Regions from separate parts of the Streptomyces sp. NPDC031418 genome, predicted to be linked through region 4. Evidence: riboswitches for the same ligand, from Rfam matches in the RefSeq annotation. Region 4 holds a riboswitch; each other region holds the start of a gene.
The links. A riboswitch is a leader RNA that binds a small molecule or an ion and turns the genes downstream of it on or off. The one in region 4 is predicted to bind cyclic di-AMP.

Region 1 (4,923 bases), on a different contig from region 4:
GTAGCGGGGACAGGATTTGAACCTGCGACCTCTGGGTTATGAGCCCAGCGAGCTACCGAGCTGCTCCACCCCGCGTCGTTGTGACTTCAGTGTACGTCATCCGTGGGGTCCCGCGCACATCGGTTTACGGCGGGTCCTTCGGGCGGGCTCATCCGGTCGGCCCACCGGGGTCGCCCGGCCTTGCCGGGCCCGCAAATCTGGAGGTACGTCGGACATGCGGGAGAGACACGGTGCGCCCTGGTGAGGTGGAGGAGAGCCCGTACGCCAGGGCGGGCGGCCGGCTCCCCGGCGACCCGGTGCCCGGGCCGGGCCACGGCGACCGGCCCGCCCCCGTGCGCCCTTCCCCGCTCGCTCCGCGCCGTCCGAGTGCCCGCGCCCTGGCCCGGAGCCTGCCCGTCCTGCTGATCTTCTGCGGTGTCCTCTACGGCCTGCTGACGCCGAGGGACTTCACCGCCGTGCCCTTCTTCACCGCCGCCGCGCTGATCGCGGCCCCGCTCAGTTCGCTGCGCAGCACCGCGCTGACCGGCCTCGCGGCGCTCGGCGCCACCTACGCCGTGCATGCGCAGGGCGGTGCCCGTCCGGCCGTGGCCACGGTCACCGATCTGGTCACCGTGGCCAGCGTCGCCGTGCTGGCCGGCGCCATCAACCGGGTGGTCCGCCTGGGTGACCGGCGGCTGGCCTCCGCCCGGGAGATCGCCGAGGCCGCCCAGCGGGCCGTACTGCCGGAGCCCGCGGCGCGGATCGGCGGTTTCCGGATCGCCGCCCGTTACGAGGCGGCCCGGCAGGACGCGTCCATCGGCGGCGACCTGTACGCGGTGCAGGACAGCCCGTACGGCGTCCGGCTGATCGTCGGGGATGTGCGGGGCAAGGGGCTGGGTGCCGTCGCTGCGGTCGCCGTGGTGATCGGCGCGTTCCGGGAGGCGGCCGAGCAGGAGGCCACGCTGGAGGAGGTGGCGCAGCGGCTGGAGCGGGCGCTGGCCCGCGAGGGCGCCCGGCGGGACGGTATCGACGCCTTCGAGGGGTTCACCACCGCCGTACTGGCCGAACTCCCGCACGGCGAGGGGCTCGTCCGGGTCGTCAACCGCGGCCATCCGCCGCCGCTGCTGCTGTACGCCGACGGCGCGGTGCGCACGCTGGCCGGGCCCGAGCCCGCGCTGCCGCTCGGCATGGGTGATCTCGGGGTGTGGCCGGACCGGGTGCTGGAGGCGGCCTTTCCGGGCGGGGCCACCCTGCTGCTCTACACCGACGGGCTGTCCGAGGCCCGGGACGCCCACGGCCGGTTCTACGACCCCGAGCGGCGGCTTACCGGCCGTACCTTCGCCGGTCCGGGCGCGCTGCTGGGGCGGCTCGCGGACGAGGTGCGGAGGCACTCCGGGGGAGGGATGGCGGATGACATGGCGCTGCTCGCCGTACGGCACCCCTGAGGGTCTCCCCGCAGGGGGTTCACGATGAGTGACCGGGCGACTCCGCGCGCATAACATCTGAGTCACCATCAAAAACGCTGTGACTCCTGAACGGTGACCGAGTCGCCGTCAACTCGCCCGGTTTGCTGGCCTTGTGACCCTTAAGTACTGGCATAAAAGGTTAACGATCAAGCTGGACGGGCTTGGAAAGTAACCGCAGGGTCTATTAACGTTCGATAACGCAGCGCGGTCGTCCCAGCCGTCACAAGAGGCGGCTCCGTGCGCACGCGCCGAATCCCGTAAGGGAACCGGGGAACCACCACCTTGGGGTGAATCACGCGGACACCGTCGTGGACTTGCCGAGCGGACTCGGCCCACGATCGGTTTACGCGCGTAGGAGACCTTCCTGCTCCGAACCCGTCAGCTAACCCGGTAGGCGGAGGAAGGAAAGGAGCGCGCCCGCGTGGCGTCCAACCGGCCTGCCCCAGAAGCCCCGTTCATACCCGCTCAGCGCGAGACGGACACCTTCGGATACGGCTCCCCCGCCGCCGAGGACGGCCCCTGGGAGGAGTGGAACCCCACTGCGGAGTCCGTCGCTCCGGTCCGCGGTCGGCACCGCGTCGCCAAGCAGCGCGGCGGCTTCGCGCGCAGCTCCACCGTCCTCGGTGTCGGCGTGATGGCCGCCGTCGGCGCGGGCGGCATGGCCAGCGCCAACCCCGGCAAGGTGCCGGTCTCCGTCTCCATGCCGGACCTGGACTCCGTCGAGCACCTCTTCGGCGGCGACTCCGCCGACGCGCCCAAGGACGCCGGCGGCACGCTCGGCACCGTCGGCGTGGCCTCGGCCGAGGCCGGGCAGAGCGGTGGCGCGGGCGAGGCCCTGCGCAACCGGATCATGGCCCAGGCCGAGCAGCAGAAGGGGCAGGCCGACAGCAAGGCCACCATCGCCGCGCTCGCCGCCTCCGAGAAGCAGACCGCCGCCGCGGCCGCCAAGGCCGAGCAGGCGGCCGCCGCCAAGGCCGCCGCCGCCAAGCAGAAGGCGGAGGCCGACGCCAAGAAGGAGGCCGAGGCCAAGCGCCTGGCCGAGCTGGCCAAGCAGTACTCGCTGCCGGTCGTGTCGTACACGATCACCGGCACCTTCGGGCAGCCCGGCTCGATGTGGTCCTCCGGCTACCACACCGGCCTGGACTTCGCCGCCCCCACCGGCACCCTCATCAAGTCGGTGCACGCCGGCAAGGTGACCGAGGCGGGCTGGGCCGGCGCCTACGGCTACCGCACGGTCATCACCCTCGACGACGGCACCCAGCTCTGGTACTGCCACCAGTCCTCGATCAACGTCTCGGTCGGCCAGCAGGTGAACACCGGCGACGTCATCGGCCGCGTCGGTGCGACCGGCAACGTCACCGGGCCGCACCTGCACCTGGAGGTCCACCCGGACGGCCAGCCCACCGCCATCGACCCCATGGCCTGGCTGCGCGACAAGGGCCTCAACCCCTGACAGGCCCGGCTTTCCGGGTGAACGCGGCGCCGGCGGAGGAATGCGCTTCCTCTCGCCGGCGTTGGCATTGATCATGACTTCACTGCGCACACTCGGCTCTTCCGACCTCGAGGTCTTCCCGCTCGCCCTGGGCGGCAACGTCTTCGGCTGGACCGCCGACGAGGACACCTCCTTCGCCGTCCTCGACGCCTACACGGCCGCCGGCGGCAACTTCATCGACACCGCGGACGTCTACTCGGCCTGGGCCGAGGGCAACAAGGGCGGCGAGTCGGAGACGATCATCGGCGCGTGGCTGAAGGCGCGCGGCAACCGCGACAACGTCGTCGTCGCCACCAAGGTCAGCCAGCACCCCGAGTTCCAGGGCCTGTCCGCGGCCACCATCAAGGCCGCCGCCGACGCCTCCCTGCGCCGTCTCGGCACCGACTACATCGACCTGTACTACACCCACTACGACCAGCTCGAGGTGCCGGTCGAGGAGATCATCGGCGCCCTGGACGAGCTGGTGAAGGCGGGCAAGGTCCGGCACATCGCCGCCTCCAACATCGGCGCCGAGCGCCTTCAGGCCTCCCTGGACTTCTCCGCCCGCGAGGGCCTGGCCCGCTATGTCGCCGTCCAGCCCCACTACAACCTGGTCTCCCGCGACACCTACGAGGGTGACCTCCAGGACCTCGCCGCCCGCGAGGGCCTGTCCGCGGTCCCGTACTACGCCCTCGCCTCCGGCTTCCTGACCGGCAAGTACCGCCCCGGTGCGACGGTCGACAGCGCCCGCGCCGGAGCCGCCGCGAAGCACCTGGAGTCCGAGCGCGGCCGGCGGGTCCTCGCCGCCCTGGACGAGGTCGCCGCCGCCCATGAGGCCCCGGTCGCCACGGTCGCCCTGGCCTGGCTCGCCGCCCAGCCGACGGTGGCGGCTCCCATCGCCTCGGCCCGTACGGTGTCCCAGCTGCCGGCCCTGACGGAGGTGGCGAACCTGACCCTGACGAAGGAGCAGCTCACGACGCTGACCGAGGCGTCGGCCTGATCACCGTCTCCCCGGTGTGACCCGGCGGTGCCGATCCCCGCGAGATCCCGGCCCCTAGGTGCGGTAGGGGTTGTATGCGGGATACCCGGAGTACCCGGAGTACGTGGAGTATCCGGCGTACCCGGGGTTTCCGGGGTTCGGCGCCGCCGGGTGTGCGTACGGCGGCCAGTACGCCGGGGCAGGGGCGATGGCCCGGGCCGCGTACTCGAGCGCGGGACGCGCCGTCTCCCTGCGGCGCCACAGCTCCTCCAGCACCTCCCGCTCCCGTACGACGAAGTCGGCCCCGGCCCGGCCCCGGCGCCCCCGGCGCCGCAGTGACGCCAGCGAGGTGGCGTACGTCTCGTACTCCGCCACCACCCGGGCGGCCGGGCGCCCGGCGTGGTGCCGGGCGAAGTCCCGGGCCATCCGCCGCGCCCGCATCGAACCGAGCGCGAACGGCTCGCCCGGGCCCAGCCACCCCGCCGACACATACGCCGGCAACTCCTCCCGCACGATCCGCAGCTCCCGCTGCCGCGTCCAGATCGACAGCCAGGTCAGCAGCGCGAACACGGGCACCATGAAGCCGCCGTACACGCCGAAGAAGCCGTACGGCCCGAAGGTGGCGGAGCCGTTCCACAGGGCGTGCATGCTCATCGCGAGCAGCAGCCCGCCGAGCGGCACCAGGGTGCGCCGGGCCCGCTGCCGCTCCCCGGACAGCGCGGCCACGCCGAAGCCGAGCCCGGTGAGGGTGGTGAACAGGGGGTGCGCGAACGGGGACATCACGATGCGCACGAAGAAGGTCGCGGCGGTGACGGAGGCGATGCCGCGGTCGCCGGTGAGCTGGTCGGTCCCGAAGGCCGTACCGAGGTAGAGGATGTTCTCGGTGAACGCGAACCCGGTCGCGGTGGTCCCGGCTATCACCACGCCGTCCACGATCCCGGTGAAGTCGCGTCTCTTGAAGAGGAAGACCAGCAGCACGGCCGCGGCTTTCGCGGACTCCTCGACGATCGGCGCTATCACCGTCGCCC
Region 2 (4,923 bases), on a different contig from region 4:
TCGCGACCGAGCCGCTGACCATCGGCGGCCAGGACATCGCCCCCGGCGACCCGGTGCTCGTGGTGCTCGCCGCCGCCGACCGGGACCCGGAGCGGTTCGCCGACCCGGACGTGCTGGACCTCGGCCGACGGGACAACCAGCACCTCGGCTACGGCCACGGCATCCACTACTGCCTGGGCGCCCCGCTCGCCCGGCTGGAGGGCCAGAGCGCGCTCGCCACGCTGTTCACCCGCCTGCCCGACCTGCGGCTCGCGGCCGATCCGGCCGAGCTGCGCTGGCGCGGCGGGCTCATCATGCGGGGCCTGCGCACCCTGCCGGTGGAGTTCACGCCGCGCGCCTGAACACCGGCCGACCCGATACCCCGCGGGGCGAGGTGACACACCATCAGCTCTGTGATCTTCACGTGATCTGCGCGGCATGAACTTGTGACAAGTGATCGTTGCCGATACGTTCACCCATCAGCGTGGCGCCCCGCACCAACCGCCACGCCGCTCCTGTTGTCGCACGAAAGGCTTCCGCATGCTCTCCGGGAACGGTCGTCACCGTCGCCCCCGTCAGGCTCCGGCCCTCCTCGTCGCGGCCGGAGTGACCGGCTCCGCCATCGCGATCCCGCTCCTCGGCGCCGCGAGCGCCAACGCGGCCGACGGAACCACCTGGGACAAGGTCGCCGAGTGCGAGAGCGGCGGCTCCTGGAGCGCGAACACCGGCAACGGGTACTACGGCGGTCTCCAGATATCCCAGGACGACTGGGCCAAATACGGCGGCACGCGCTACGCCAGCAGCCCCGACCAGGCGAGCCGTTCGCAGCAGATCGCGGTCGCCGAGAAGATCCTCGCCGACAAGGGCACCACGCCCTGGGCCACCTGCGCCCTGCTGTCCGGGCTGACCGCGAACTCCGGCTCGGTGGACGTCGACACGGGCGTCGGCGGCTCCGGTGGCTCCGGCGGCACGGGTGACGCGTCCGGTTCCACGGACAGCTCCGGTTCGTCCGGCTCGTCGGATTCGGGTACGTCGTCCGACCCGACGACGGGCTCGACGGGCTCGACCGGTTCGGCGGACTCGACGGGCTCGGCTTCCGGTTCCGGCACGGACAGCGGCACCGGCTCCGGCGGCGCCGGCTCCTCCGGCCCCTCCACCTCGACCCAGGACCCCGCCTCGACCCCCTCCTCGGGTACGGGCAAGGGTTCCGGCGCGCACCACGGCAAGGCGCACGGCTCCACCCCGAGCGGCACCCCGAAGCCGGGCACCTCCGCGCCGACCGGCAGCCAGAACCCCAAGGAAAGCGACACTTCCACCCCGGACGCGCCGGAAGCGGACGATCCGGACCCGACCCAGCAGAGCGCCGGCTCCTGGAGCCTGGTGGACACCGGTTCGCTCGGCAGTGGCGGGCGTCACCGTGGGGACAGTGCGGACGAAAGCGTGACAAACGATCAGAACGACGCCGCTTCGGGCCGCCATGCCTCCCGTCGGCCGGAGACTTACACCGTGCGCGCGGGGGACTCTCTCACCTCCATTGCGGACTCCCTTGGGGTCGACGGCGGATGGCATGCCCTCTACGCCGAGAACCAGAAGTCCATCGGGTCCGACCCGAACGACATCAGTGCCGGTCAGACGCTGAAAGTCGGTACCGAAACGGGCGTAAATTAGGGCCAGTTGACGCCCCGCTTGATCGCTAATGTCCGTTTTGGCGAAAGTGTGGGATGAGTCTCAGAAGCCCTGATCGTCTTTGAAATTCCGCCGATCGCGTGTCTACGGTCAGGACCGCTCGCCACCGCGAGCCCCGGCGGTCGCAACGCCGAATCCTGCCAGCGGCCACCCGGGAACAGTCGTCGCTTCGAGCGCCGCAGGCAGGAGCGGGGGAACCAAGGTAGGTGCCGTGACCGGCCGTTGAGGCCGGAACCGGCTTGGGGTGAAGCCGCGCCCCGCGCAAGCGGAGTGCGGCCGGGCAACTCAACCGGCCCGAACCCGACAGCTCACCTCGCAGGCGTCGGTGAGGGGATGATCCATGCTGTTTTCCGGCAAGGGCAAGCACCGTCGTCCGTCCAAGGCCGTCCGCGCCGTCGCACTCGCCGGTGTCGCCGGTGCCGCCGTCGCCGCCCCGCTGATGGCGGCCGGCAACGCCTCCGCCGCCACCGCCTCCCAGTGGGACGCCGTCGCCCAGTGCGAGTCCGGCGGCAACTGGGCCATCAACACCGGCAACGGCTTCTACGGCGGTCTCCAGTTCTCCGCCTCCACCTGGGCCGCGTACGGCGGCACCGCCTACGCCTCGACCGCCGACAAGGCCAGCAAGGCGCAGCAGATCTCCGTCGCCGAGAAGGTCCTCGCCGCGCAGGGCAAGGGCGCCTGGCCGGTCTGCGGCACGGGCCTGACGAGCACGCCGTACAACGGCTCCGCCCCGGCCGGCGGCTCCACGACCAAGAGCACCGGCTCCACGACCAAGAGCACCGGCACCACCAGCCGCTCCACCGACGGGCAGGCCGCCACCCGCTCCACCCAGCGCACCACCCCGTCCCCGAGCAAGACCGTGACCACGCCGACCGGCAAGAAGGTCAAGAAGGGCGACGGCGAGTACAAGGTCGTCGCGGGCGACACCCTCAGCACCATCGCCGAGAAGCACCACGTCCAGGGCGGCTGGAAGAAGCTGTTCGACCTGAACAAGGACATCGTCACGGACGCCGACCTGATCTACCCGGGCCAGCAGCTGCACCTGAAGTGACCCGCGGCCCCGCGCAGAGCCACAGCGCCCTCACCACCGGGCCCCCCACACTCGTCGCCGAGTGAAGCCCCGGTGAGGGCCGACCCCCCGTCCCCGCGGGCCCCCCGCCCCGGCGCGTTCTCCCCCGTACGCGCCGGGGCGGGGCTTTTCCATGACCGGCCCTCGGCCACTCCGGGCCGGCCCGGCTCTTTGCCGAGCCGTCGTCCTCTTTGCCGAGCCGTCGTCCGCTGTTCTTCCGCACCCCCCTTTGTTCCGACGGTGAACAATGGGTACCGTCTGCGTGTCCTTCCCCGTCCACGGGCCGGTCGGTCGGCTGGCCGATGGCCCTGGGGCGGTTAGGCTCTAGTCGCAAGGCACAGCCGTAAGGCAGACCGCCCCGCACTTCCAGCGTCACATCCAAGAAGGAGATGCTCGTGCCGTCCATCGACGTCGTCGTAGCCCGGGAAATCCTGGACTCCCGAGGCAACCCCACGGTCGAGGTCGAGGTCGGCCTCGACGACGGCAGCACGGGTCGTGCCGCCGTCCCGTCCGGCGCCTCGACCGGCGCCTTCGAGGCCATCGAGCTCCGCGACGGCGACCCGAACCGCTACCTGGGCAAGGGTGTCGAGAAGGCCGTCCTGGCCGTCATCGAGCAGATCGGCCCCGAGCTGGTCGGCTACGACGCCACCGAGCAGCGCCTGATCGACCAGGCCATGTTCGACCTGGACGCCACCGACAACAAGGGCTCCCTCGGCGCCAACGCCATCCTCGGCGTCTCCCTCGCCGTCGCCCACGCCGCCTCCGAGGCCAGCGACCTCCCCCTCTTCCGCTACCTGGGCGGCCCGAACGCGCACCTGCTGCCGGTGCCGATGATGAACATCCTGAACGGCGGCTCGCACGCCGACTCCAACGTGGACATCCAGGAGTTCATGATCGCCCCGATCGGCGCGGAGTCCTTCTCCGAGGCCCTGCGCTGGGGTGCCGAGGTCTACCACACCCTGAAGAAGGTCCTGAAGAACAAGGGCCTGGCCACCGGCCTCGGCGACGAGGGCGGCTTCGCCCCGAACCTCGGCTCCAACCGTGAGGCCCTGGACCTCATCCTGGAGGCGATCAAGGAGGCCGGCTACACCCCCGGCGAGCAGATCGCCCTCGCCCTCGACGTGGCCGCGTCCGAGTTCTACAAGGACGGCTCCTACGTCTTCGAGGGCAAGAACCGCTCGGCCGCCGAGATGACCGAGTACTACGCCGAGCTGGTCGAGGCGTACCCGCTGGTCTCCATCGAGGACCCGCTGTTCGAGGACGACTGGGACGGCTGGAAGACCATCACCGACAAGCTCGGTGACAAGGTCCAGCTGGTCGGCGACGACCTGTTCGTCACCAACCCCGAGCGCCTCGCCCGCGGCATCGAGGAGGGCACCGCCAACGCCCTGCTGGTCAAGGTCAACCAGATCGGCTCGCTGACCGAGACCCTGGACGCCGTCGAGCTGGCCCAGCGCAACGGCTTCAAGTGCATGATGTCCCACCGCTCCGGCGAGACCGAGGACGTCACCATCGCCGACCTGGCCGTCGCCACCAACTGCGGCCAGATCAAGACCGGTGCCCCGGCCCGCTCCGAGCGCGTCGCCAAGTACAACCAGCTGCTGCGCATCGAGGAGATCCTCGACGACGCCGCGGTGTACGCCGGCCGCAGCGCCTTCCCGCGCTTCAAGGGCTGAGCCGGCAGACAGCCGAGCCGGCAGAGGGCTGAGCCAGTAGGGGCTAAGTCCTCGCCAGTCGTACGTACGTCCCCGTACCCGGTCCCGTACCGTGTCCGGGGACGTACGCACGTGTGCGAGCAGCAGGCGACAGACAAGGGGAGGCGGTACGCCAGATGGCCGTGAAGGACCGGGACCGTTTCTCCACCGCGACCAGGCTGCGGCTGCTCGGCGAGCAGACCGCGGCCCGGGTCTACCGCTCCCAGACCAAACGGCAGGCCCGCCGCTCCCGGCTCACCGGACGGGCGGCGCTGCTCGCGCTGGTGCTGTGCTCGCTGATCGTCGCCCTCGCGTACCCGATGCGGCAGTACGTCTCCCAGCGCGCCCAGATCTCCGACCTCCAGCGGCAGCAGGAACAGGCGCGCGAGCGCGTGGAGCAGCTGCGCGACCTCAAGGCGCGCTGGCAGGACGACTCCTACGCCGAGCAGCAGATCCGGCGGCGGCTGCACTACGTGATGCCCGGCGAGACCGGGT
Region 3 (4,923 bases), on a different contig from region 4:
GATCGCGCCGACCGTGGTGCCCGACTGCCTGGGCTTGATCAGCAGCTTGTAGGCGTCCCGCCCGGCGACCTGCGCGGTGCCGTCGACGGTGACGGACGTGGTGTCGTCCACCGCCTTCAGGGCCTGGTCGGCGAAGTCCTTGGGCGTGGCCGGCGGCTCGCCCGCGCGCTCCCCGTGCCGGGCGCCGGGAGCAGCCTTGGTGCTGTGGTGGACCTGGTTGCTCCGGCTGTCGTACCCCCAGACGTCCCGGCCGTTGTGGATGATGCTGTACTCGGCGCCGGTCTCCAGCAGCGACAGCTTCTGCCGGTCGGGGCCGTCGGCGGCGACGCGCAGCGTGTGCGTGCCGGAGACCAGCTCGGTGAGCTTGGCCTGCGGGTCGGCGGAGGAGCCGTCGCCCTTGCCCGCGCCGGAGGCGAGGCTGTTCTCCAGGCCGCCGAGGTTCGGCAGGCCGAGGTCGGTGCTGATCTTCACGGTGCCGGACAGCTGCTGCACGTCCGACTTGGCGATCTTCTCGATGAGCTGCTGTGCGGTGACCCGGGGCAGGTCCGGGTCGCCGGAGTTGGCGAGCGCCGGGACCAGCCCGATGGTGGCCGCCGCCACTCCCACCACCGCGACCGGCACGGCGTACCGGGCGGCCTTGCGTCGGCCGGAGCGCGCGTCCTCGTCCCGCGCAGCGCTCGGTGCGTCGTCGGATTCGTACGGTGCCATGTGTGCCTTACCTCCGTCGTCGGCGGCGGCTGTCCCCACGCTGGTCCACCTGAGCCGCCATTCTCACCCGAATCGGTGAGGAGTGGTGATTTCCGTGGTTTCCATCTCACCAAATCGGCCATGAGAAAGCGTCAGACCTCGGAGCCAACTCCGTGTACGCCTGGGGTATGACATGGAGGCGCTGCGACCGCTTCGAACCCGTAGGGGTCGGGCCCGCCCAGGGCCCACACGGGGCCCGCACGGGGCCCGCAGGGCATCCGTCGAACGGGCGTCAGCCGGCCCGGTGGACCACCGCGTCGCACAGCTCCAGCAGCGCCACCTTGGCGTCGCACTCCCGCAGCGGCGACAGCGCGGCCCGCGCCTCCTCCGCGTACCGCACCGTGTCCCGGCGGGCCTGCTCCAGCGCGGGGTGGGCACGCAGCGCGGTCAGCACCTCGGCGTGCCGTGCGTCGTCGCTGAGGTCGGAGTCGAGCAGCTCGCACAGCGCGATGTCCTCGGGCAGACCCAGCCGGGCCGCCCGCTCGCGCAGCCGGAGCACGGGGAGGGTCGGGATGCCCTCGCGCAGGTCGGTGCCCGGGGTCTTGCCGGACTCGTGCGAGTCGGAGGCGATGTCCAGGACGTCGTCGGCGAGCTGGAAGGCGACCCCGAGCCGCTCGCCGTACTGGGTGAGGACGTCGACGACCGTCTCGTCGGCGCCGGACATCATCGCGCCGAACCGGCAGGAGACCGCCACCAGCGAGCCCGTCTTGCCGGCGAGCACGTCCAGGTAGTGCTCGACCGGGTCACGGCCGTCCGAGGGACCGGCGGTCTCCAGGATCTGGCCGGTGACCAGCCGTTCGAACGCGAGGGCCTGGACCCGGACCGCCTCGGGGCCCAGGTCGGCGAGGATCTGGGAGGCCCGGGCGAAGAGGAAGTCGCCGGTGAGGACCGCGACGGAGTTGCCCCAGCGGGTGTTGGCGCTGTCCACGCCGCGCCGCACGGCGGCCTCGTCCATGACGTCGTCGTGGTACAGCGTGGCCAGATGGGTCAGCTCGACGACGACGGCCGACGGCACCACGCCCGGGGCGTAGGGGTCGCCGAACTGCGCCGCGAGCATGACGAGCAGTGGCCTGAACCGCTTCCCGCCGGCCCGTACGAGGTGCTGTGCGGCCTCCGTGATGAACGGAACCTCGCTCTTGGTGGCCTCGAGCAAGCCTTCCTCGACAGCCGTCAATCCGGCCTGGACATCGGCTTCCAGAGCCTGGTCCCGCACGCTCAGCCCGAACGGCCCGACGACGGTCACGAGGGGTCTCCTGTCTGCTGGTGTCTGCTGGCGATTACACGGTTTGTCGATAGGTCGCTGCCATCACTCGAGTCAGCGTATCCGGTCCTGTTTCGATCACCGATAGCGCCCACCGGTCCAGCCCGGTCGACATCGGATCATGATCACTAAGGTTCCGATCGGATGGTAAGAACGGACATCTATCGACTTAACAGAACTCCGAGCGCCTTGTCGCGCCGCGCGGGCAACTCCATTACATCCATTACACCCATTAGATCCAATGGGTACCTTGAATCCCTCATGTCCGTTTTGGAATGACTTGCTATTCCGTGAATTGGGTCACGCGGCCACTCCCGGGCACCCCTCCCCCGCAGGCCCGCTTCCTCCTTGCCCTGCAAGCGAGTTGAGCATTGGCAACCGCAAAGGATCAAGTACCCCATATGGCGCAGACCAAGGTCAAATAGTGCGTTGTGTGAATCCAGTACTTGTTCCCGACATGTGCTCTCGCATACGTTCCGGGCCGTCGGGCGGACGCCGAATCCTGCCGCCGCCCGCATACCCATCCACGAACCCATTCGTACGGCAGGAGCGGGGGACCCAGGTAAGCCGCCGGACCGGAAGGCACACGCCGCACCGGCCCGGCTAGGGGTGAAGCCATGCCTCCTCCAGGGCACGGCCGGGCACCTCCCCGCCCGAACCCGACAGCTCACCTCGCAGGCGCCGGAGAGGAACGCCCCCATGTCTGCTGCCGCTCAGCCCCGCCGTCCCCGCACCAACCGCCTCGTCCGCGCGCTCGCCGTCGCCGGCACCGGCGTCGCCGTCCTCGCCCTGCCGCTCATCGGCGCCACCACCGCGTCCGCCGCCACCGGCACGACCGCCACGGCCTCCACCACGCTCGCCGGGTACCCGAACAACCTCGACGGCTGGATCCGCGAGTCGCTCGCGATCATGGCCCAGAAGGGCATCCCGGGCACCTACAACGGCATCTACCGCAATGTCATGCGGGAGTCCTCCGGCAACCCGAACGCCATCAACCTCTGGGACTCCAACGCCGCCGCGGGCATCCCCTCCAAGGGCCTGCTCCAGGTCATCGACCCGACCTTCCAGGCCTACCACGTGGCCGGCACCTCCTTCGACCCCTACGACCCGGTCGCGAACATCACGGCCGCCTGCAACTACGCCGCCGCGCGGTACGGGTCCATCGACAACGTCTTCGGCGCGTACTGAGGTCCCCGACCGGCCGGTGCCTACTGAAGAACCGGTCAGTCGGTAGGGAAGAGTCTTTCGAGGACGACGGCGATGCCGTCGTCCTCGTTCGACAGGGTGACCTCGTCGGCCACCGCCTTCAGTTCCGGATGCGCGTTGGCCATGGCGACCCCGTGCCCGGCCCACTCGAACATCGGGACGTCGTTGGGCATGTCCCCGAACGCCAGCGCCCGGTCGGCGCCGGTGCCGAGCCGCTCGGCGGCCAGCGCCAGCCCGGTCGCCTTGGTCACCCCGCGCGGCTGGAGCTCCACCATCCCCGGGCCCGACATGGTGACCGTCGCCAGCGACCCCACCACCGCGCGCGCGGTGGCCGCCAGTTCGTCGTCCGACAGGGTGGCGTGGCGCAGCAGCACCTTGCTGATGGGCGCGCACCACAGGTCGTCGCGCCGGCCGACCCGGACGGCGGGCAGGGCCGGATGCGGCATCCGGTACCCGGGCTCGATGAGCGTGAGCCCGTCCACCCCGTCCTGGTCGACGGCGGCGAAGACCTGTCCCACCTCCGCCTCGATCTTGCCGAGCGCCGTCTCGGCCAGCTCCCGGTCCAGCCGGACCGACCACACCAGACGGCCGGCCCCGGCGTCGTAGACCTGCGCGCCCTGCCCGCATACCGCGAGCCCCGTGCAGCCGAGCACGGCCAGCAGGGGCCGTACCCGCGGGGCCGGGCGGCCCGTGACCACCAGATGCCGGGCACCGGCCCGCGCCGCCCGCGCGAGCGCGGCGAGCGACCGGTCGGAGACGGTGTCGTCACCGCGCAGCAGGGTTCCGTCCAGGTCGGTGGCGATGAGTGAATATGCGGGGGAGGGTGCCATGATCAGAGAATACGGACACCACGCCCCGCCGACTCATCTGTCACAGCGCGCACTTGTGTGCTGATCACCCCCAACTGGTGTGTGTCTTCCCGCTGATGACGCCCCGCGTCGGCCCGGAGCTCAGCCGTGGGCCGCGGCCAGGTGCTTCGCCAGGCGCGGGGAGGCGAAGTCCGTACCGCACACGAAGCGCATCACCGGTCCGTACGACGACGCCGCCGGCAGGCCGGTGAAGTACAGGCCGGGTACGGAGGAGACGAAGCCGGCACCGAGCTTGGGCGTGCCCCGGCTGAGCGCGAGCCGGGTGCGCAGCTCATGGCCGAGGAAGTCCATCGCCGCGATGTCGACGCGGTAGCCGGTCGCGGCGATGACATGGTCGGCGGTGAGCCGCTCGGTACGGCCGCCGTGGGTGCGGACGGTGAGGACGGGGGTGCCGTCCGGCGCCTCGGCGCTCACCACCCGCTGCACCTCCTGCACCTGCACGGCACTCTCGAAGCGCTCGCGCAGCCACCAGGCGCCGAGCGGGCCGAGGACCCGCCGGACCAGGTAGTGGCGGGTGGGCTCGGGCAGGTGGCGGTAGGGCTGCGCGTGGTAGCTGAGCGCCCACAGCGACCAGGCGCGGCCGAACGGGGACTCGGGGCGCAGCTTCGGCTGGCCCCAGGGCGGGGCGCCGAAGGCGACCCGGCCGCGGCCGCGCGCGACCACGCGCACGCGTGCGCCCGCCTCGGCGGCGAGCGCCGCCGTCTCCAGCGCGGACTGGCCGGCGCCGATCACGATCAGCTCCTTGCCGGCGAAGCGGCCGAGGTCGTGGTGCTGGGAGCTGTGCGAGACCGGGCCCGCCGGGGCGGGGCCGTCGGCCGCCGCACCGGCCAGTTCCGCGGG
Region 4 (4,923 bases):
GGGTCGTACGAGCGGGCCGTCCGGGCCCCGGCGGCGGCCGGCACAGGGGGAGCGGGCCGCCGCCGGGCCTTTCTCGGCGGTGGTGGCCGGCTGCCGCCCCTGGCCGGGCGGCGTTGGGGAGCCGGTCACCTGGGGGAGGACGCTAGGCCTGACGGTGACAAGTCGGTAACGCGGTGTACGGAACTGGTCGGGAGGGACCGGATCCCAACCGAGGATGACCGAATGCGCCGCCCGGAGTCGTCGCCTTCACGCAGCGTGGTGACCGAAGCGCGGAAAAGGGAGACGGGGGAGGGTGATGGGGTGCTATGGCACGGATATATGCAAGATCGACAGCGGTGTAGGGAGCCGAGAGTGGACCCGGGACACCGGCATGCCGGCATCCGGCTTCCTGAAGGGTCCTGGTGGGACTGGGACGTCATTGCCTGGGACGCGGCCGAGTTCCGGCTGGCGGCCGGGTATGACCTCAGCTACTCCCACGGCCTGGAACTGGTCTTCGGGGACCCGGCCTTCGTCACGTGTCCGGCGCAGTTCGCCGACCCGGTCTTTCGCACCCCGTCGGAAGACGAGCTCGCGAGAGTCACTCGTCAGCTTGGTGAGATACCGCCCGTGCTCCTCGCCTTCGAGGCGGACGCGGGCGGGCCGGAGCCGGTCTCCTGTCTGATCGCTGCGGAGCGGGTTGAGGTCGTACAGGAAACCGTCCTGCGGTACTGGCGTGCCGACGCGGTTCCCGGGCAGCGGTTCGCGCCGTGGGTACGGCCGCCGGCGCTGTAGGAGAACCGGGCGGGTGGCCCCCCGCCTGGCGGGCACGGCACCCTGCCGTCCGGGGGGCTGTGGGGGACGAATTAGGCTCCGGCCCCATGGACGTACTCATCCATCTCTTCGTCGGCCTGCACATCATCGGTATCGCCGCGCTGCTCGGCGGTTTCCTCACCCAGATGAAGGCGATGGGCCAGGGCACGGCCCGGTTCGTCCCCGGGATGCTGCACGGCGCGCTGACCATGCTGGTCACCGGCGTGGCCCTGGTCGGCCTGAACCAGGCCCAGGGCGCGCACATCAACACCATCAAGATCGGCATCAAGCTGGCGCTGCTGATCGTGATCCTCGGCCTGGTCTATGTGAAGCGCGACGAGGAGACGATCGACAAGGGCCAGTTCGGCCTGGTCGGCGCCCTCACGGCGACGAACGTGTTCATCGCCGTGCTGTGGACCTGACGGCCGCCGGTGCCATGAAGCGAGTCGCGCGCCCCGGTCGTCACCGGTCAGCCCGGGCGCACCACGCTGTGGACGAGTGACTCACCCCAGCGGTACACGGAGTCCTCACGGATGTACGCGCCCGGCTCGGGGGAGTGGATCATCATGCCGTTGCCCGTGCAGAGGCCGACGTGGCTGCTGTCGTCGTAGAAGAAGACCAGGTCACCGGGGCGGGCGTCGGCGAGCGGCACGGGCGTGCCGGAGGCCGCCTGGTCCCGGGCGGAGCGCGGAAGGGTGACGCCGGCGGCCTTCCAGGCGGCCTGGGTGAGGCCGGAGGCGTCGTAGGAGCCGGGGCCGCTGGCACCGGACACGTACGGCCTGCCGATCTGGGCGCGGGCGAAGGCGACCGCCAGCTCGGCCCGGGTGACCTGGGCCCCGTACGCCGGACCGGCACCCTCCGCCCGCTTCCGCCCCGCGAGCGCGGCCGAGCGGGCGTCCGCCTCGGCGGTCAGCCGGAACAGCAGCTCCCGCGCGGTGGCGAGCTTGCGCTGGACGGCGGCCTTGGCGGTCTTCACGTCGTACGGGGCGGCGGCCGATGTCGCCGTGCCCCGGTCGGCGGCAGCCGGTATCGGCGTGCCCCGGTTGGCGACAGCCGATGCCAGCGCGCCCCGGTCGGCCATCGCGCGCGTGCCAGGGCGCTCGCCCCGCGGACCCGCATCGGTGACCTCGCCGAGCGCGTCCCGGCCCGCGTCCCGGCCGCGCGCGTTCCCGCCGGTGGTGGCCCTGGTCCGCTCCGCCGCGTCCTTCACGCGTGAGGCCAGCCGGTTCATCACCCGGCTCGGCGCGAAGTGGTCCTGCGGGAACTCATCGAGCAGCGAAGCGGCCACGTCCGGCGCAGCGGCGAACGGCACCAGGCCCGCGCGGGCCCGGGCGTGCCGCCCCGCGGGCCGGGCGCCCCCCGCGCGCGGGTCGTCCTGGCCCGGGTCGTCCCGGCGCGCTTCCGCCGCGTGCGCCGGTCGCCGCGCGGCCGACGCCTCCGCGGAAGCGGCATGGGCCCCCTGCCGGGCGGCTCCCGGCTCCTCGAAGCGGGTGCCCTGCCGGGCGGCTCCCCGCTCCTCGAAGGGCGCCCCCTGCCGGGCAGCCTCCGCCGCCTCCGCGCGGGCGCGCTGGCGGGCGGCCGCCGACTCCTGCGAGCGTGCGCGCTGCCGGGCCGCCGGTTCCGCCTCCGCGGCCGAGTCGGCGCGGCGGTAGAACTCGTCGATCTTCTTCTCGATCTCCTCCAGGCTGGGCCTGCCGTCGGGGGCGGGGACGGCCTCGGCCGTCTGGGACAGGACGGCCACGGAGGTGAACGCGGCGGTGGCCAGGGCGGGGCCGCGCAGGCCCGGTCCATGGGTGCCGCCGGGCCACGGCTTGCGGTGCGACGCCAAAAGAGGCGACTCCTTCCAACACGCCGCCTACCGGGTTAGCTGTCGGGTTCGGGCGGGTGCTTCGGAAGGGTTGCCCTACGGCGTCGTCCCGGGCGGGAGGTCGGCCGATTCACCCCAGGATCGGTGGGTCCCCGGCTCCGGGCACCCTGCGGGGCGCGCCGGATTCGGCGGAGGCCGCGCGGCCCGGCGAGGTTCGCCGGAGAGGGGTCGTGCGGCCTGACGGCAACCTAGCCAACTCGTGTGCGTCCTGTGAAGGTTGGTGCGAGGTATGTCCGATACATTTCCGTGACCTGGGGGCGCTTGTCTACGCGCGTGAGCAGGCGCTTCCGCAGCGTGAGCGGTCGGCGGGCGCCCCGCGGGCCGTGATCGGCGGGGTCGTCGGTCGGCCGGGTTCCGGGGACGGCGACCGGTTGTCGGTGGGGCACCCTAGACTCGGAGAGCGATGAGCAGCCTCTTTGACGACAGCTTCCTGGCGGACCTCCAGCCCCCGCGTGGGCACGAGGAGGAGCCCCCGCCGCCGACCGAGGACGATCACGCTCCGGAGCCGCTTCCGGACGATCTGTTCGGCGGGAAGTTCGACGTGCCGCCGGACCGGGATTCCTACTACCGCGACGGCGCCCCGCGTCCCGCCATCGACTCGGCGGCCCTCCTGGAGGGGCTGAACGAGAACCAGCGCGCCGCGGTCGTGCACGCCGGCTCCCCGCTGCTCATCGTCGCCGGCGCCGGCTCCGGCAAGACCCGCGTGCTCACCCACCGCATCGCCCACCTGCTCGGCGAGCGGCATGTCCACCCCGGCCAGATCCTCGCGATCACCTTCACCAACAAGGCCGCGGGCGAGATGAAGGAGCGCGTGGAGCAGCTCGTCGGCCCGCGCGCGAACGCGATGTGGGTGATGACCTTCCACAGCGCGTGCGTGCGCATCCTGCGCCGCGAGTCGAAGAAGCTCGGCTTCACCTCGTCGTTCTCGATCTACGACGCCGCCGACAGCAAGCGCCTGATGGCCCTGGTCTGCCGCGACCTGGACCTCGACCCCAAGCGCTTCCCGCCGAAGTCCTTCAGCGCCAAGATCAGCAACCTGAAGAACGAGCTGATCGACGAGGAGGACTTCGCCGCCCAGGCCACCGACGGCTTCGAGAAGACCCTCGCCCAGGCCTACGCGCTCTACCAGTCGCGGCTGCGCGAGGCCAACGCGCTCGACTTCGACGACCTGATCATGACGACGGTCAACCTGCTGCGCGCCTTCCCCGACGTCGCCGAGCACTACCGCCGCCGCTTCCGGCACGTCCTGGTGGACGAGTACCAGGACACCAACCACGCCCAGTACGCGCTGGTGCGCGAACTGGTCGGCACCGGGGAACACGACGAGGACGTCCCGCCCGGCGAGTACGACATCCCGCCCGCCGAGCTGTGCGTCGTGGGTGACGCGGACCAGTCGATCTACGCCTTCCGCGGTGCGACGATCCGCAACATCCTCCAGTTCGAGGAGGACTACCCGAACGCGACCACGATCCTGCTGGAGCAGAACTACCGCTCCACACAGACCATCCTGTCCGCCGCCAACGCGGTCATCGAGCGCAACGAGTCCCGCCGCCCGAAGAACCTGTGGACCAACGCCGGCCAGGGCGCCCGGATCACCGGCTATGTCGCCGACACCGAGCACGACGAGGCCCAGTTCGTCGCCGACGAGATAGACCGCCTCACGGACGCGGGCGAGGCACGCGCGGGAGACGTCGCCGTCTTCTACCGCACCAACGCCCAGTCCCGTGTCTTCGAAGAGGTCTTCATCCGCGTCGGCCTGCCCTACAAGGTCGTCGGCGGCGTCCGCTTCTACGAGCGCAAGGAGGTCCGGGACGTCCTCGCCTACCTGCGGGTGCTCGCCAACCCGGAGGACTCGGTGCCGCTGCGCCGGATCCTCAACGTCCCCAAGCGGGGCATCGGCGAGCGCGCCGAGGCGATGGTCGACGCCCTCGCCCAGCGCGAGAAGATCAGCTTCCCGCAGGCACTGAAGCGGGTGGACGAGGCGTACGGCATGGCCGCGCGCTCCACCAACGCGGTCAAGCGGTTCAACACGCTGATGGAGGATCTGCGCACGATCGTCGAGTCCGGCGCCGGACCCGCGACCGTCCTGGAGGCGGTGCTCGAACGCACCGGCTACCTGGCCGAGTTGCAGGCCTCCACCGACCCGCAGGACGAGACCCGGATCGAGAACCTCCAGGAGCTCGCCTCCGTCGCCCTGGAGTTCGAGCAGGAGCGCGGCGAGGAGGAGCGGGGGACGCTCGCCGACTTCCTGGAGCAGGTCGCCCTGG

Region 1: linked by a shared signal. The riboswitch ahead of ACZ5CZ_RS38295 (M23 family metallopeptidase) and the one ahead of ACZ5CZ_RS23365 (C40 family peptidase) in region 4 are both predicted to bind cyclic di-AMP.
Region 2: linked by a shared signal. The riboswitch ahead of ACZ5CZ_RS26950 (transglycosylase family protein) and the one ahead of ACZ5CZ_RS23365 (C40 family peptidase) in region 4 are both predicted to bind cyclic di-AMP.
Region 3: linked by a shared signal. The riboswitch ahead of ACZ5CZ_RS12755 (transglycosylase SLT domain-containing protein) and the one ahead of ACZ5CZ_RS23365 (C40 family peptidase) in region 4 are both predicted to bind cyclic di-AMP.

Annotation. Positions count from the first base shown of each region.
Region 1 is NZ_JBVIJC010000043.1:2,739-7,661, forward strand. Features, by position in the region: tRNA gene ACZ5CZ_RS38285 (tRNA-Met) at 2-75, opposite strand; gene ACZ5CZ_RS38290 (PP2C family protein-serine/threonine phosphatase) at 231-1,424, shown strand; cyclic di-AMP (ydaO/yuaA leader) riboswitch at 1,682-1,857, shown strand; gene ACZ5CZ_RS38295 (M23 family metallopeptidase) at 1,867-2,898, shown strand; gene ACZ5CZ_RS38300 (aldo/keto reductase) at 2,972-3,916, shown strand; gene ACZ5CZ_RS38305 (PrsW family intramembrane metalloprotease) at 3,971-4,923, opposite strand, start outside.
Region 2 is NZ_JBVIJC010000019.1:85,213-90,135, reverse strand. Features, by position in the region: gene ACZ5CZ_RS26960 (cytochrome P450 family protein) at 1-341, shown strand, start outside; gene ACZ5CZ_RS26955 (transglycosylase family protein) at 520-1,647, shown strand; cyclic di-AMP (ydaO/yuaA leader) riboswitch at 1,830-2,002, shown strand; gene ACZ5CZ_RS26950 (transglycosylase family protein) at 2,006-2,716, shown strand; gene eno (phosphopyruvate hydratase) at 3,130-4,410, shown strand; gene ACZ5CZ_RS26940 (FtsB family cell division protein) at 4,566-4,923, shown strand, end outside.
Region 3 is NZ_JBVIJC010000008.1:12,467-17,389, forward strand. Features, by position in the region: gene ACZ5CZ_RS12745 (LolA family protein) at 1-708, opposite strand, end outside; gene ACZ5CZ_RS12750 (polyprenyl synthetase family protein) at 980-1,990, opposite strand; cyclic di-AMP (ydaO/yuaA leader) riboswitch at 2,523-2,702, shown strand; gene ACZ5CZ_RS12755 (transglycosylase SLT domain-containing protein) at 2,708-3,196, shown strand; gene ACZ5CZ_RS12760 (HAD family hydrolase) at 3,232-4,044, opposite strand; gene ACZ5CZ_RS12765 (FAD-dependent oxidoreductase) at 4,165-4,923, opposite strand, start outside.
Region 4 is NZ_JBVIJC010000015.1:145,242-150,164, forward strand. Features, by position in the region: gene ACZ5CZ_RS23355 (hypothetical protein) at 352-771, shown strand; gene ACZ5CZ_RS23360 (hypothetical protein) at 858-1,211, shown strand; gene ACZ5CZ_RS23365 (C40 family peptidase) at 1,259-2,617, opposite strand; cyclic di-AMP (ydaO/yuaA leader) riboswitch at 2,625-2,797, opposite strand; gene pcrA (DNA helicase PcrA) at 3,060-4,923, shown strand, end outside.